Regions from separate parts of the Peribacillus sp. 05N428 genome, predicted to be linked through region 2. Evidence: riboswitches for the same ligand, from Rfam matches in the RefSeq annotation. Region 2 holds a riboswitch; each other region holds the start of a gene.

Region 1 (4,293 bases), on a different contig from region 2:
AGGAGGATGGTGTATTTTTAATAACACTTTCCCAAATCTTCTCTTTTCGATTGAAGATAATAAATGCATCGGGCTCCTTACTATCTCTATCCGAAAAGGAATCATGCATCTCATCCATGTTTAAATAATCCCCTACGACCCATGCCGGTATCTCAATTTTCGTTCTAGTATACTTAACATCCCGAAAGGAAAAAACGAGCCCCTCTGCCAGAATATGAGCCAAAGAAGCAATGATTTCTGCAGGAATCGCCGTCAGCTCTTTTTTCTTTCTGATTCCAAGCCACGTCCTCTCTACTTTTAATGGCTCCAGCTTTAGCGGAATCAGACTTCCTAACATCATATAATATGTCGAAAGAGAACGAAAATAAATTTTATTGAACCAGCCATCATCCTGGGCAAGGTACACAAATTGGTTATTCAATTTACGGAAAAACGGGGGATCCAGATGGGTTTTAGCATGTCCTAAATATAAAAGTTCCGCTATTTCCCTTCCATCCAATTCATCCAGCCCTTCCGTTTCTTCAAAATCGATCCAACAGAAATCTCCATATGCCCGGACATTTTCTTTAACGAGCTTCGCAATAGCTTCAGATGAAGCGCTCTCAAGCAGGACATTCAAATTGTATTCCCCACCATCGAATTGATGTTTCAATAATAAGATCGAATCCAAGGTATACGGAAGCGAATTGACGAATTCACGAAAATTGAGTCCATTAAAAAGGACAAACCGTTCGGAAGCCTGCATATACATGTATAAGATATCATTGCTATCATTCTTCATAACCTGACCCCCTCCGAGCTCTCAATCAATAATGTTATTTTATCAAACTTTTGGAGTTTCACGTAAGTTATATAACCCCAATATTAATCATCATCTGCATCGTTTAAATAACATGAATCAAAATCCATTTTAACCAATAGGAAAAAATATAGAATTCGAAGAATGGATCATGAATGGTTTTATCATTCATTCACTCATTTCATGTGGCCGCTCCCCTTTATGCTGATGATCCCCAGCGCAAAATACCCGACATTAGTCAAATCAACGTATTTTTAAGCCTGAAGGTAGTTTCATTTCACAACACATGACCTTCTGGGAGGAAGAGGAAATGATTTGGTTTTGGGGTAAACAAGATGAAAGGCTTTATGAATTTGGGGGTATTTTGACATCCGGGAAGACGCGTCAAGAAGTAGTTCCCTCCATAACACCTGAAGGAAGCAGAGTTTTACAGTCATCGAGAAAAATTAAGGAAGCGCTTTTTCATTCAATAAAAAAAAATCCAGAGTGACATTTCACTCTGGATTTTTTGTATCAAGAAACTTGTTGTTCTAGTTCTTTTTTGGAAGGAGGGTTGAATTGACCTTCCCATTTAGAGATAACGATTGCCGCAAGTGAATTACCAATAACGTTTACCACTGTACGTCCCATATCAAGAATACGGTCGATACCGGCAATAAATGCAAGACCTTCAATAGGAATACCGACAGTTCCCAATGTCGCTAAAAGAACTACGAAAGATACACCTGGTACACCCGCAATCCCTTTGGATGTGATCATTAACACTAGCATTAGCGTGATTTGCTCATACATGCTTAAATCGATTCCATACATTTGAGCGATGAAGATAGCTGCTAACGCTTGGTATAATGTAGAACCATCAAGGTTAAAGGAGTATCCAGTCGGAATAACAAATGTAGCAATATGTTTCGGACATCCCGCTTTCTCCATTTTTTCCATGATTTTCGGAAGAACCGCTTCTGAACTTGCAGTAGAGAAAGCAAGAATCAATTCTTCTTTTAGAAGTTTAATCAAAGTAAAGATATTGAATCCTACAAATTTTGCAATAAGACCCAGAATGACAATTACAAAGAAGATCATTGTTCCGTAAACAGAAAGCGCTAACTTTCCTAATGGAATTAAAGATTCCAAACCGAACTTGGAGATAGTCACACCGATTAGTGCAAATACACCGATAGGAGCGAATTTCATGACCATGTTAGTTAGGTAGAACATTCCTTCAGCTACACCTTGGAAGAAACGGAATACTGGTTTACCCTTTTCACCGATGGCCGCAATACTTAGTCCAAACAACACGGAGAAGAAAATTATCGCTAGCATATCGCCTTCTACCATGGCTTTAACTGGATTGGATGGCACGATGTGTACAAGTGTATCTACGAACGATTCATGCTGCTTAGTTTCTGCTGTATCAACATATGTGGAGATATCAGTTTGTTCCAGGTTATTCATATTCACACCAGCACCAGGCTGGATGATATTCGCTGAAATTAAACCAACAGCAATCGCTATCATAGTTACGACAACAAAGTATGATAATGATTTAGCACCTAGTTTTCCTACCGCTTTCAAGTCACCTACACCGGCAACTGCAACGATAAGGCTGGATACGATGATCGGCACTACGATCATTTTAATCATTCGTAGGAAAATGTCTCCGAATGGCTGTAAAAAGCTTTGGGCCGACTCATTACCATAAAAAATGGCACCAACGATAATCCCTAGAATTAAACCAATGAAAATTTGGCTAGCTAAACTTAATTTGAATTTCTTCATTTACTTTCCTCACCTTCCATAAAGTCTTTGATGCAAAAACATTTTTGTCTCGGTAAGGGAAACAAGATACTAATAAAAAGAAAGTAATTTTTCTTTTTTTGAAAAACTCTGTCTTTACGCCGAAAAAAAAGACACTTCATGTGTCGATTTCTTATTGGCGTGAATATTCACACATGTTCCCTTAAAGACGCTGACGAGGTTAGCTGTCGGGTTAGGAATTGGAAACACAAATGCCCTTTCATTTCTGAATTCACCCCTAGCGGATAAAATCCACAAAAATGGGTCCCCCGTTCTTGGAATAAGATTAAGCGAGTTAACTTATAATAAAATATTATACTAAAAATGATAATCTGTAAATATTTATTCGCATCAGTTCTAGAAAAAATCTTTTAATATGTCTGAATATTCTGCATTAAAGGCTGTTGTATCTATAATTACGCTTCCCGATTTTTAATCAAATAAGTTATATCGATATAATTAATTCCTAATTTAACATCACCTCTCTTGTGAAAAAAGCGGTTATTTTTCCAGAATGCCAAGTAACAGATATCTTACTTTTTCCCTAGAGGTGAATTTTTTATAAGTTCCAGCTTTCACTTTTTCAAATTGAATCGGGGTAATAAAATAAGAATGGTTCTTCACTGCCGCATTCGGCTTCAGCAGGATGACGTCACCTACAGACGGTCCCTTTATGATTTCTTGCTTCCCTTCAGCCTTAAGACCTTTTGTAATGTAATGTTTATCCACATGGCCTTTATTAGTCAACTTGTAAATATAAGGCTGCTTTTGGTATTGTACGGCCTCTATCGGAATGGAGGGTACACCGGCTTTCTCATTGGTTATTACAGTAAGATTCACTTTCGATCCCACTAACAAAGGTTCCGTTTCTTCGCCTTCCGGTTCGATTAAAGCCTGAAATGGAAATCTGTTATTTTTTTTTAATGATGGCTCTTCAGCGGGATAGGAATGGATACGGCCTATCTTCCCTTTCAATGCCTTTTTTGAAACAGAGGAACTTGCTTTTATAGTCATGCCCACTTCAGCCTTTTTCATTTCCTCTTCGGAGAAATCCCCTTCAATTGCCATATTTGTCGAAACAATGGATATAATGGGATTATTCAGGTTTTTATTGATATTTTTAACGACACCATCAGCCTCGCTCGTCGTTACAATTGCATTGGACTGCTCCTCAATCGAACTTAATTTAGCATCAAGCATTTTCACTTTTTCATCCAACCTGTTTTTTTCTAGTTCCTGCTTGTACATTTCTTGCTCAATGTTACTTTTAATAAGATCTGAAGAGCTTGTCGTTATATCAATATTCAAGTTCTTTTCCACCGATTCATCAATTGCCGCTTCAGGTTCACTGATCACGGTCCCCTGATAAGACCTCAACTTCCCTATGTATTCCTCAATCCCTGCAATTTCCCCCTCCGCGGCCGTTTTCTCCGCTTCCAAATTCGCTTTAAGCGCATCAAGTTCGGTCGTCGTATACTCAAACAACGAGGAGCCAGCCGTAATCGCATCGCCTTCTTTTACAAGGAATTTCTTAAAATCATTTTTCTTGGCATCAAAATAAATATCATACTCTTCTACTGGTTTAATTACCCCATTTGTTTGAATAGTATCCGTAATTGTATCTTTTTTTACCTTAGTCCAGTTTTCAACGAAAACCGTCCGTTCCACTTTGCTTTCTTTTTTTTCAATAAGGTATAAGT
Region 2 (4,293 bases):
CGGGCTAAAGCTTTCCCGGAATGCTGGACATCAAAATGCACTTCTGGCTGGGTTGTTTACAGCCAAGGAAGCCTCAGATTGTGTGATTTCCATTGATGCAGATTTACAGGATGATATTCAAGTCATCCCGGAATTCATTCGGAAATTCAATGAAGGATGTGAAATCGTATATGGTGTCCGCCAGAAAAGGGACCTTGATTCATTCTTTAAACGAACATCTGCAACAGGTTTTTATAAATTGATGAACAAGATGGGGGTCAACCTTGTCTATAATCATGCCGATTTCCGGCTAATGAGCAAAAGGGCGATCACGGAGTTGGAACGTTTTGATGAAACGAATCTTTTTTTGCGGGGGATTGTACCGCTCATTGGGTTTAAGACGGACTCTGTTTATTATGACCGTAAAGAAAGATTGGCTGGGGAAACGAAATATCCATTTAAGAAGATGGTTGCTTTTGCGCTTGATGGCATTACTTCTTTTTCAGTTACACCGATCCGGCTGGTATTATGGCTAGGATGTCTTTCCTTTTTCATTAGCTTACTCTTTGGGTCTTACTTTTTATGGTTGAAATTTTATGGGCAGACCGAAACTGGATGGACCTCATTGATCACCTCCATATGGTTGATCGGTGGACTACAGTTGATTGCTGTCGGCTTGATTGGGGAGTATATAGGTAAAATCTATAATGAATCCAAACGCCGACCTAAATATATTGTTGATCTTGATCTATTTAATCCGCTCGATTTAAAAAAACGGGAGCAACTAGACAATGAACGGAACAGTATTGAAAAACTATCTAAAACAAACTAACTCCTTTATCCGCTTTTTATTGGTTGGAATAGTCAATACAGCGGTTGGACTTTCCATCATGCTTTTTCTCATGAATGTTCTTGAATTATCTTACTGGATCTCCACCTTTATCGGCAATGGTACGGGAGCTATAACGAGTTTTCTTTTGAACAGGACTTTTACCTTTAAAAGCGATATAGAATGGCGTCGAGGAGTTGCCCGTTTCTTTTGCGTCATCCTGATTTGTTATTCCGCCGCTTATTCTATAGGCCAAGCCATTGCAGAATCACTGGAAGGAACCGTTCATTTATCCATACAACAAAATTTGGCTGTTCTGATAGGAACAATTTTTTATACAGTGCTTAACTATCTTGGCCAGAAATACTTTGTCTTTAAAAAAAGCAATTTGAGGCCAATTCAAGAAGGAAGGAACTGATTAGCGTAGATCAGTGGAATAATGCCCCCGATTGGACGGGAATTAATAATGGAATCGGAAAGAGAAAATTCTGATTTAATGACTATCCAAGCTGGGGCAGATCTGTTTTACTTGATCCATCACGTTTCATGTGGTGATCATTTTTCCTTTTTGGAAATGTATCTTTTGTTCATTGTCCTCTTTAATATCCCTTTTAGACGTTTACTTTCCTCCTTTACTACCTTCGAATCATGTGTATGCATGACTTTTGTTATATAAGTCAAGAATAAAGCCTCGTTTATAAATAATAATTCTATTTCTGTGCAAAATTTTCATTTACTTTTCCATTTCACGGGAGTATGATAATCAACAGTTTCATATTTCTAAATCGCTTAAACCTTATGGTGCGGGGGACCCGTTATTGGGATTGTTTTTACAATCCAAGGGGTGAATCCTTTAAAAGGTAGGGCTACTCTTAGGTCCGAATCCGACAGCTAACCTCGTAAGCGTTATATGAGAAGGAAGGTGGAGCTTGTTAGACAAAAAAATTGATGTCTACAGGTCTATTTAGCTATGACTTGTAGGCATTTTTGTGTTCCGTCTCGTTTTTTGCTACAGCTGGGAAACATAAACTTATAAATTAAACTGGTGGTGAATTCTTAATGTTATCTTCTATAAAGAGGTTCTTGATCGGGAGACCTTTAAAATCGAATGCACTTGGTGAACAAAAGCTTAATAAAACAAAGGCGTTGGCGATATTATCTTCCGATGCTTTGTCTTCGGTTGCATATGGGCCGGAGCAAATATTGATTGTCCTGATCACGGTCGGTGCTGCGGCATTCTGGTATTCAATCCCCATCGCGATTGGAGTATTGATCCTGTTAACCGCTTTGATTTTGTCCTACAGACAAATCATTTTCGCTTATCCACATGGCGGGGGAGCCTATGTGGTTTCAAAAAACAATTTAGGTGTCAATCCAGGGTTGATAGCTGGAGGATCCTTATTGGTCGATTATATATTAACTGTCGCGGTAAGTGTTTCTGCTGGTACGGATGCCATCACGTCCGCTTTTCCCGGCCTGCATGATTATAATGTCCTCATAGCCATTATTTTCGTCATCCTACTTACTATCTTGAATCTTAGGGGGGTTACGGAATCGGCCTCTGTCTTGGCCTATCCGGTGTACCTATTCGTTTTAGCCTTGTTCATCTTGATTGGGGTTGGAATTTACAAGATTCTGACGGGAGGAGTCTCACCGGAATTGCATACGTCAATCGGGACTCCGGTAGCCGGCATCAGTTTATTTATACTGCTAAGAGCATTTGCATCAGGAAGCTCCGCATTGACAGGAGTCGAAGCGATTTCCAATGCAATCCCGAACTTTAAAGATCCAGCACCGAATAATGCTGCGAAAACATTAGTAGCGATGGGTTCCTTACTAGCTGTTTTGTTTTCGGGAATCGTATTCTTAGCCTATTATTTAAGCATTGTTCCTAGCGCAGAGGTAACGGTCGTCTCCCAGATTGCTGAAGGGATCTTTGGACGGAATTTCATGTATTTCTTCATTCAAGGTACAACTGCATTGATCTTGATACTTGCGGCAAATACTGGATATTCGGCTTTCCCTTTGCTTGCGGTAAATCTGGCGAAGGATAAATTCATACCAAGGGCGTTTACGATCAGAGGGGACCGTTTAGGGTATTCCAATGGAATTATCATACTTGGACTTGCATCCATCATCTTGATAGTCGCATTTGAAGGACATACGGAAAATCTCATTCCGCTTTATGCGGTTGGTGTATTCATCCCATTTACTTTATCCCAGACAGGGATGATTGTTAAATGGATTCGCGAAAAGCCAAAAGGCTGGATGATGAAATTAACCATTAATTCAATTGGTGCCATAATTAGCTTTATCGTCACGATGATATTCTTTTTAACCAAATTTAGTCAGGTTTGGCCTGTTTTGATTTTTTTACCTATCATCATTTTAATTTTTCATCGAATTAGAAATCATTATGAAGCAGTTGGAGACCAACTAAGGATTACAACATGTGAGCCGATCTTACCAATTGAAGGAAATATCATCATTGTACCTGTTGCGGGTATAACTCATGTGGTTGAGAACTCTTTAAATTATGCGAAATCTCTATCTGCACATCAGGTCATTGCCGTTTATGTCGCTTTTGAAAGAGATGATGAAAAGAAATTCGAAGAAAAATGGAAAAAATGGCAGCCGGATGTAAGGCTCGTTACACTGAATTCTTATTACAGAAGTATCATTCAGCCACTAACTAAATTTGTGGATACAGTAGAACATAAGGCTAGTGAATCCAATTATAAAGTTACGGTGATCATCCCCCAATTCATTCCGAAGAAGGGCTGGCACAATATACTTCATAACCAATCAAGTTTACTGATTCGCGCTTACTTACTTTATAAAAGAAATGTGGTTGTTACGACAGTGCCATATCATTTAAAGAAGTAAGTTCCATATCTTATAGAACAGAATGTAGACAAATTCGATTTTCATCGAGTTTGTCTACATTTTTTTCTTTTTAAAAAAGTTGCAGTTGGTATCAGGAAATCCGTTACTTTCCGTCGATACTCTGCCAAGCCTCCTTGCCGAAAGCGTCTGTGGTGTCTTGGCTAGTCAGTTATCCGCGTGAGTGCCGCTAATTTCTTCAATCCATTAAGGATTATAAAACAGTAAAAACCATTGATAACCAAGTCTAATTAAAAGTTTTGATTCCGGTTCCATCTGAATTATAAAACAAAGTTGATTGGAACGTAAGGTGCGAGACTCCTGCGGGAAAAGCGTGTCCAAGTGAGACCCCGCAGGCGCATAGGCGCCGAGGAGGCTCACGGACCGCCCGCGGAAAGCGAGTGCCTGGAGTGGAAATCAACGTTGCAGTTGGTATCAGGAAATCCGTTCCTTCCCGCCAACAGTCTGCCAAGCCTCCTCCCGCAATCATCTGTGGTATTGACCATTCCGAACTCTTTTGTTTATAAACTGTGCGAGCCTTGACTACGGTTTGCTTTTTTTATTTTCACAGTTCTGTAAGTTGGATATTGTTTTAAATCTTT
Region 3 (4,293 bases), on a different contig from region 2:
AAACACCTTACAAAAGTGCGCTGAAAAAAATGTCACCAGACTTTTCATTGACCTATCCGGCGTTCATGCAATAGATAGCGGATCCGCACACCAGCTGTCTCAATTGATTGAATCCTTGCATTTGATCGGAATTCAAACAACCCTTTCAGGACTTCGGCCGGAAATAGCCATGACTGCCGTTAAGCTTCAACTTCCTTTTGATAAAGTGACGATAAAGTCTACTCTTGCCCAAGCGATCAGTACGAAAAAATAATACATACATATCCAGGGCACGGGCATGTTCGTTATAAATTTCATCGAGAAGACCTCCTTATGGCGGTCTTCTCGTATGTATTAGCCTTCAAAAGGAGCAAGAGCCGGAACCTGCCGGATTTTATTCAATATTGGCAAAGACGGCCAGATCTTCTTTATTGCCAACCACTAAAAGCATATCTTTTTCATGGATATCCTGATCCGGTGACGGTGCTATGATAATTTCTCCATTACTCACGATGGCAATGACGCTGATATTATATTTTGCCCGTAAATCAAGCTCCCTGAGGCTTTTTCCCTTCATGCTCATGGGGAGGATGATTTCCTCGATATTGTATTCTTTAGAAAGCTCTATATAGTTCAGCATATTAGGGGAAAGGAGCTGATTCGCGACCCGTTCCCCCATATCCCTCTCAGGATAGATGACCCAGTCGGCACCGACTTTTGTGAGCACCTGACCGTGATTTTTATTAAGTGCTTTGGCAATGACCTTTTTGATCCCAAGCTCTTTTAAAAGCAAGGTAGTTAAAATGCTCGATTGCATGTCATTTCCGATGGCTACGATGACACAATCGAAATTACGGATTCCGATTGCTTTCAATGTCTCTTCTTCGGTCGTATCCGCCATGACTGCATGGGTAACGTTCAGTTCCGCATTCTCGACTCTTTCCTCGTTCACATCAATACCCAAAACCTCTTGGCCTGCCGTATATAATCTATGGGCCACACTGGTTCCAAATCTGCCTAAACCTATCACGGCGTATTGTCGTTTTCCCATCTTTTACACTCCTTCATTCATTATTAACCAATCATGATTTTCCCTTTTGGACGTCGGAACGGATCTGGCTTGCGCCTCATGGCGATAGCAAAGGCAAAAGTCAAAGGACCAACACGGCCTGCAAACATCGTGAAAATGATGAGCATCCGGCCGACCGGTGATAATTCCGGGGTCAAACCCATTGAAAGTCCCACGGTGGCGAAAGCTGAAGTGGCTTCGAACAAAATCATCAAAAAGTCAGTTCCACTTTCAGTGATGGTCAGCAGAATGGAGATGATGGAAACCACGAATACACCAATGAATGTAACGGATAATGCTTTAAAAATCGTTTCACTCACGATGCGGTGGCGGAACAAGACCACATCACCCTTACCTTTGATCTGTGACCAAACCGTTCCGGCAATCGTCGCCAATGTCGTCGTTTTAATCCCGCCGCCAGTCGATCCGGGTGATGCCCCAACGAACATCAAGAAAATGATGAGCAGTAATGCAGGCTGAGTTAAATCAGGGATATTCAGCGTGTTGGAGCCTGCCGTCCGTGGTGATACCGATTGAAATAAAGACGACAGCATTTTACCCATGAAAGATAAAGGCTGCAATGTCTTGGCATTGCCGTACTCGAATAAAAAGATTAAAATCGCGCCGGCAATCGTAAGGGTCAAGCTAGTCGTCAGAACGATCTTCGTATGTACGGATAAACGATGTGTATTCCGATATTCGTATAGTTCATTCATCACGATAAAGCCTATCCCGCCAAACGTGATGAGGAAGGCAACGGTAAGGGTTACGAATGGATCCGATACATATGGGGTCAAACTCCTGAATTCCCCCATTAAATCAAAGCCGGCATTATTGAAATTCGAGACGGAATGAAAAACACCGTAATAGATCGCCTTGCCGGTTGGCATGTCAAAAGAAAAGCGAATCGATAAGATAAGGGCACCCATGCCCTCAATGATGGCCGTGAAAATTAAAAGCCGTTTCACTAATCTGACTACACCCGCCATGGATAGATTATTTAACGACTCCTGCAGAACTAACCTGCCTTTTAAAGAAATCTTTTTGCCTAATAATAAAAAGAAAAATGTCGCAAATGTCATGAACCCTAAGCCGCCTACCTGAATCAGTGTTAAGATGACCAACTCACCAAAAGTGGTGAAGGTCGATCCCGTATCCACAACGACCAGTCCTGTTACACATGTAGCGGAAGTCGAGGTGAATAAAGCATCCAGAAAAGAAAGACCATGGCCATTTTCTGTGGAAATCGGCAGGGTCAATAAATAGGCCCCGATAAGGATCAGGATGGCAAAGCCGAGTACAAGTATTTTTGGCGGATCCAATTTTGTCATTCTCAAATGATCATCCCTACTGTATGACTTTTAATCATCAATCTGCTTTTCGAATCTTTTTAAAGGCATAATAAAAAGACCTGCGAAAACATCGAATAGCTGTATTGCTACAAAAAGCGTGCAAAAAAAGCTTCCGAAATAGGCGGTCTTATGACCTCCTTCGCTTTAGCCGACGAAGTTAGCTGACGGGTAGGATGGCGAAAGAGCTGATCTCATCCCTTCTGCAAGGCAGAATTAACCCCAAATGATTGGGTCCTCCGTACTCATTTTCCATGAGTTTTGGCCGAAATGCATTAAATTGATAAACGTATTCTACTCCCATCATTTAGCAGTTGTAAACCCCTAAATCGTAAAAAAATATTTCTTTAACAAAACTGAAAATTTACGTTTTATTTACATTTAAAAAACGTATTGACAAATATTAGTTAGCACATTATGATAGGTTCGATTAATCCAATTATGATAACCGGCATCGATGTACTTTATTCAATAATTTCAAGCAGAACATGCTATTGCCAATCAAAATTTGTAATAGATATATTATGTTTCTTTTGTAAAAGATAAAGGAAAAAGCAGTACATTATTAGTTAAATTCAATACATTTTATTAAAAAGGCGGGCAATTATGGAGAAGACGTTCAATAGATATGTTATTAATGCTACAGGCAAGGGTGGCCAAACATATTTAACACAATGCCAGGATAAAGATGCACTAAGGAAATGGATAGCCGATCATGAGGATCAAATCATCATGAATGAATTAAGGATAACGGATAAGAAAAAGAATCCGTTTTTAAAATTGTTTTCCCCAAGGTAAATCAACTGATTCCAACATTCATTAGCGGTATTCAATTATTGTAATCCCTGTGTTCTATCCAGGAACGGTGAGCGAAAAATCCATATCTTGTTTTGCTTTTAAACTCATTTATTTTGAATGAGTTTTTTTGCTTTATTTACAGCATTTAACCATTAATGTTAAAATTTAGTAATACCTAATGTGGACGTAAAGAAAAGTAAAATGAAATAATCACTTTCCGAGAGCAGCCGAGGATTGTTGGGGATGTATGGTGACACATGAAGGTGGCATCGCAAATTGACCTCGTCCCGAGAAGCATTGCTTTGGGGACGGGGTTTTTATTGTTCGGTCAAAGGGGGAGAAGCGATGACATTAAAAAATGCATTGGTATCCTGGAAATACCCTTCCATTCTTTTGTGCGGAATAGGTATCTCCAACTTCGGTTCTTGGGTGTATTTCATTGCCCTTAATTTAATCGTTCTGGATATGACTGGTTCAGCCTTGGCGGTAGCTGGACTTTATATCGTTAAACCGATGGCTGCCATATTTACGAATGTGTGGGCAGGGAGCGTGATCGACCGGATAAATAAGCGGAACCTGATGGCGGCACTTGACCTATTTCGCATGGTATTCATAGTCTTGCTGCCTTGGACTTCTTCTATTTGGGTCATGTATTCCCTTGTCTTCGTGATCAATATGGCAGGGGCCATGTTCGGAACAGCATCTAGGTCGTATATAACAAAATTAATACCCATTGAACAGAGGAAACGATTTAATTCATTACGAAGCTTAATGGATTCTGGAGCTTTTTTGATTGGACCGGCGCTAGCGGGTATCCTTTTCTTGATCGGTACGCCCGTTTTAGCGATTTATATTAACGCGGCTGCCTTATTGTTATCCGGTATCATCACTCTATTCATGCCTAATCTTGAAAAGGATCATCGCCTTGAACAATCCAATCATTACCTGTCTTGGACCATCATGAAAAAGGATTGGGGCATCGTCCTGGACTTCAGCCGGAAATCTTCCTATATCATGCTCATTTATTTCTTATTCAGCTGCATGGTGGTGATGGAAACGGCCATCGATTCCCAAGAAGCTGCGTTTGCCAAGGCCGTG

The links. A riboswitch is a leader RNA that binds a small molecule or an ion and turns the genes downstream of it on or off. The one in region 2 is predicted to bind cyclic di-AMP.
Region 1: linked by a shared signal. The riboswitch ahead of AC1DIV_RS25370 (cation:dicarboxylate symporter family transporter) and the one ahead of AC1DIV_RS10150 (APC family permease) in region 2 are both predicted to bind cyclic di-AMP.
Region 3: linked by a shared signal. The riboswitch ahead of AC1DIV_RS21200 (TrkH family potassium uptake protein) and the one ahead of AC1DIV_RS10150 (APC family permease) in region 2 are both predicted to bind cyclic di-AMP.

Annotation. Positions count from the first base shown of each region.
Region 1 is NZ_JBFTMS010000045.1:7,521-11,813, reverse strand. Features, by position in the region: gene AC1DIV_RS25380 (hypothetical protein) at 1-781, opposite strand, end outside; gene AC1DIV_RS25375 (hypothetical protein) at 1,110-1,289, shown strand; gene AC1DIV_RS25370 (cation:dicarboxylate symporter family transporter) at 1,313-2,575, opposite strand; cyclic di-AMP (ydaO/yuaA leader) riboswitch at 2,749-2,896, opposite strand; gene AC1DIV_RS25365 (efflux RND transporter periplasmic adaptor subunit) at 3,095-4,293, opposite strand, start outside.
Region 2 is NZ_JBFTMS010000008.1:33,837-38,129, reverse strand. Features, by position in the region: gene AC1DIV_RS10160 (glycosyltransferase family 2 protein) at 1-811, shown strand, start outside; gene AC1DIV_RS10155 (GtrA family protein) at 771-1,226, shown strand; cyclic di-AMP (ydaO/yuaA leader) riboswitch at 1,585-1,730, shown strand; gene AC1DIV_RS10150 (APC family permease) at 1,868-3,694, shown strand.
Region 3 is NZ_JBFTMS010000028.1:13,417-17,709, reverse strand. Features, by position in the region: gene AC1DIV_RS21210 (STAS domain-containing protein) at 1-253, shown strand, start outside; gene AC1DIV_RS21205 (potassium channel family protein) at 374-1,030, opposite strand; gene AC1DIV_RS21200 (TrkH family potassium uptake protein) at 1,054-2,379, opposite strand; cyclic di-AMP (ydaO/yuaA leader) riboswitch at 2,532-2,674, opposite strand; gene AC1DIV_RS21195 (hypothetical protein) at 3,004-3,195, shown strand; gene AC1DIV_RS21190 (MFS transporter) at 3,541-4,293, shown strand, end outside.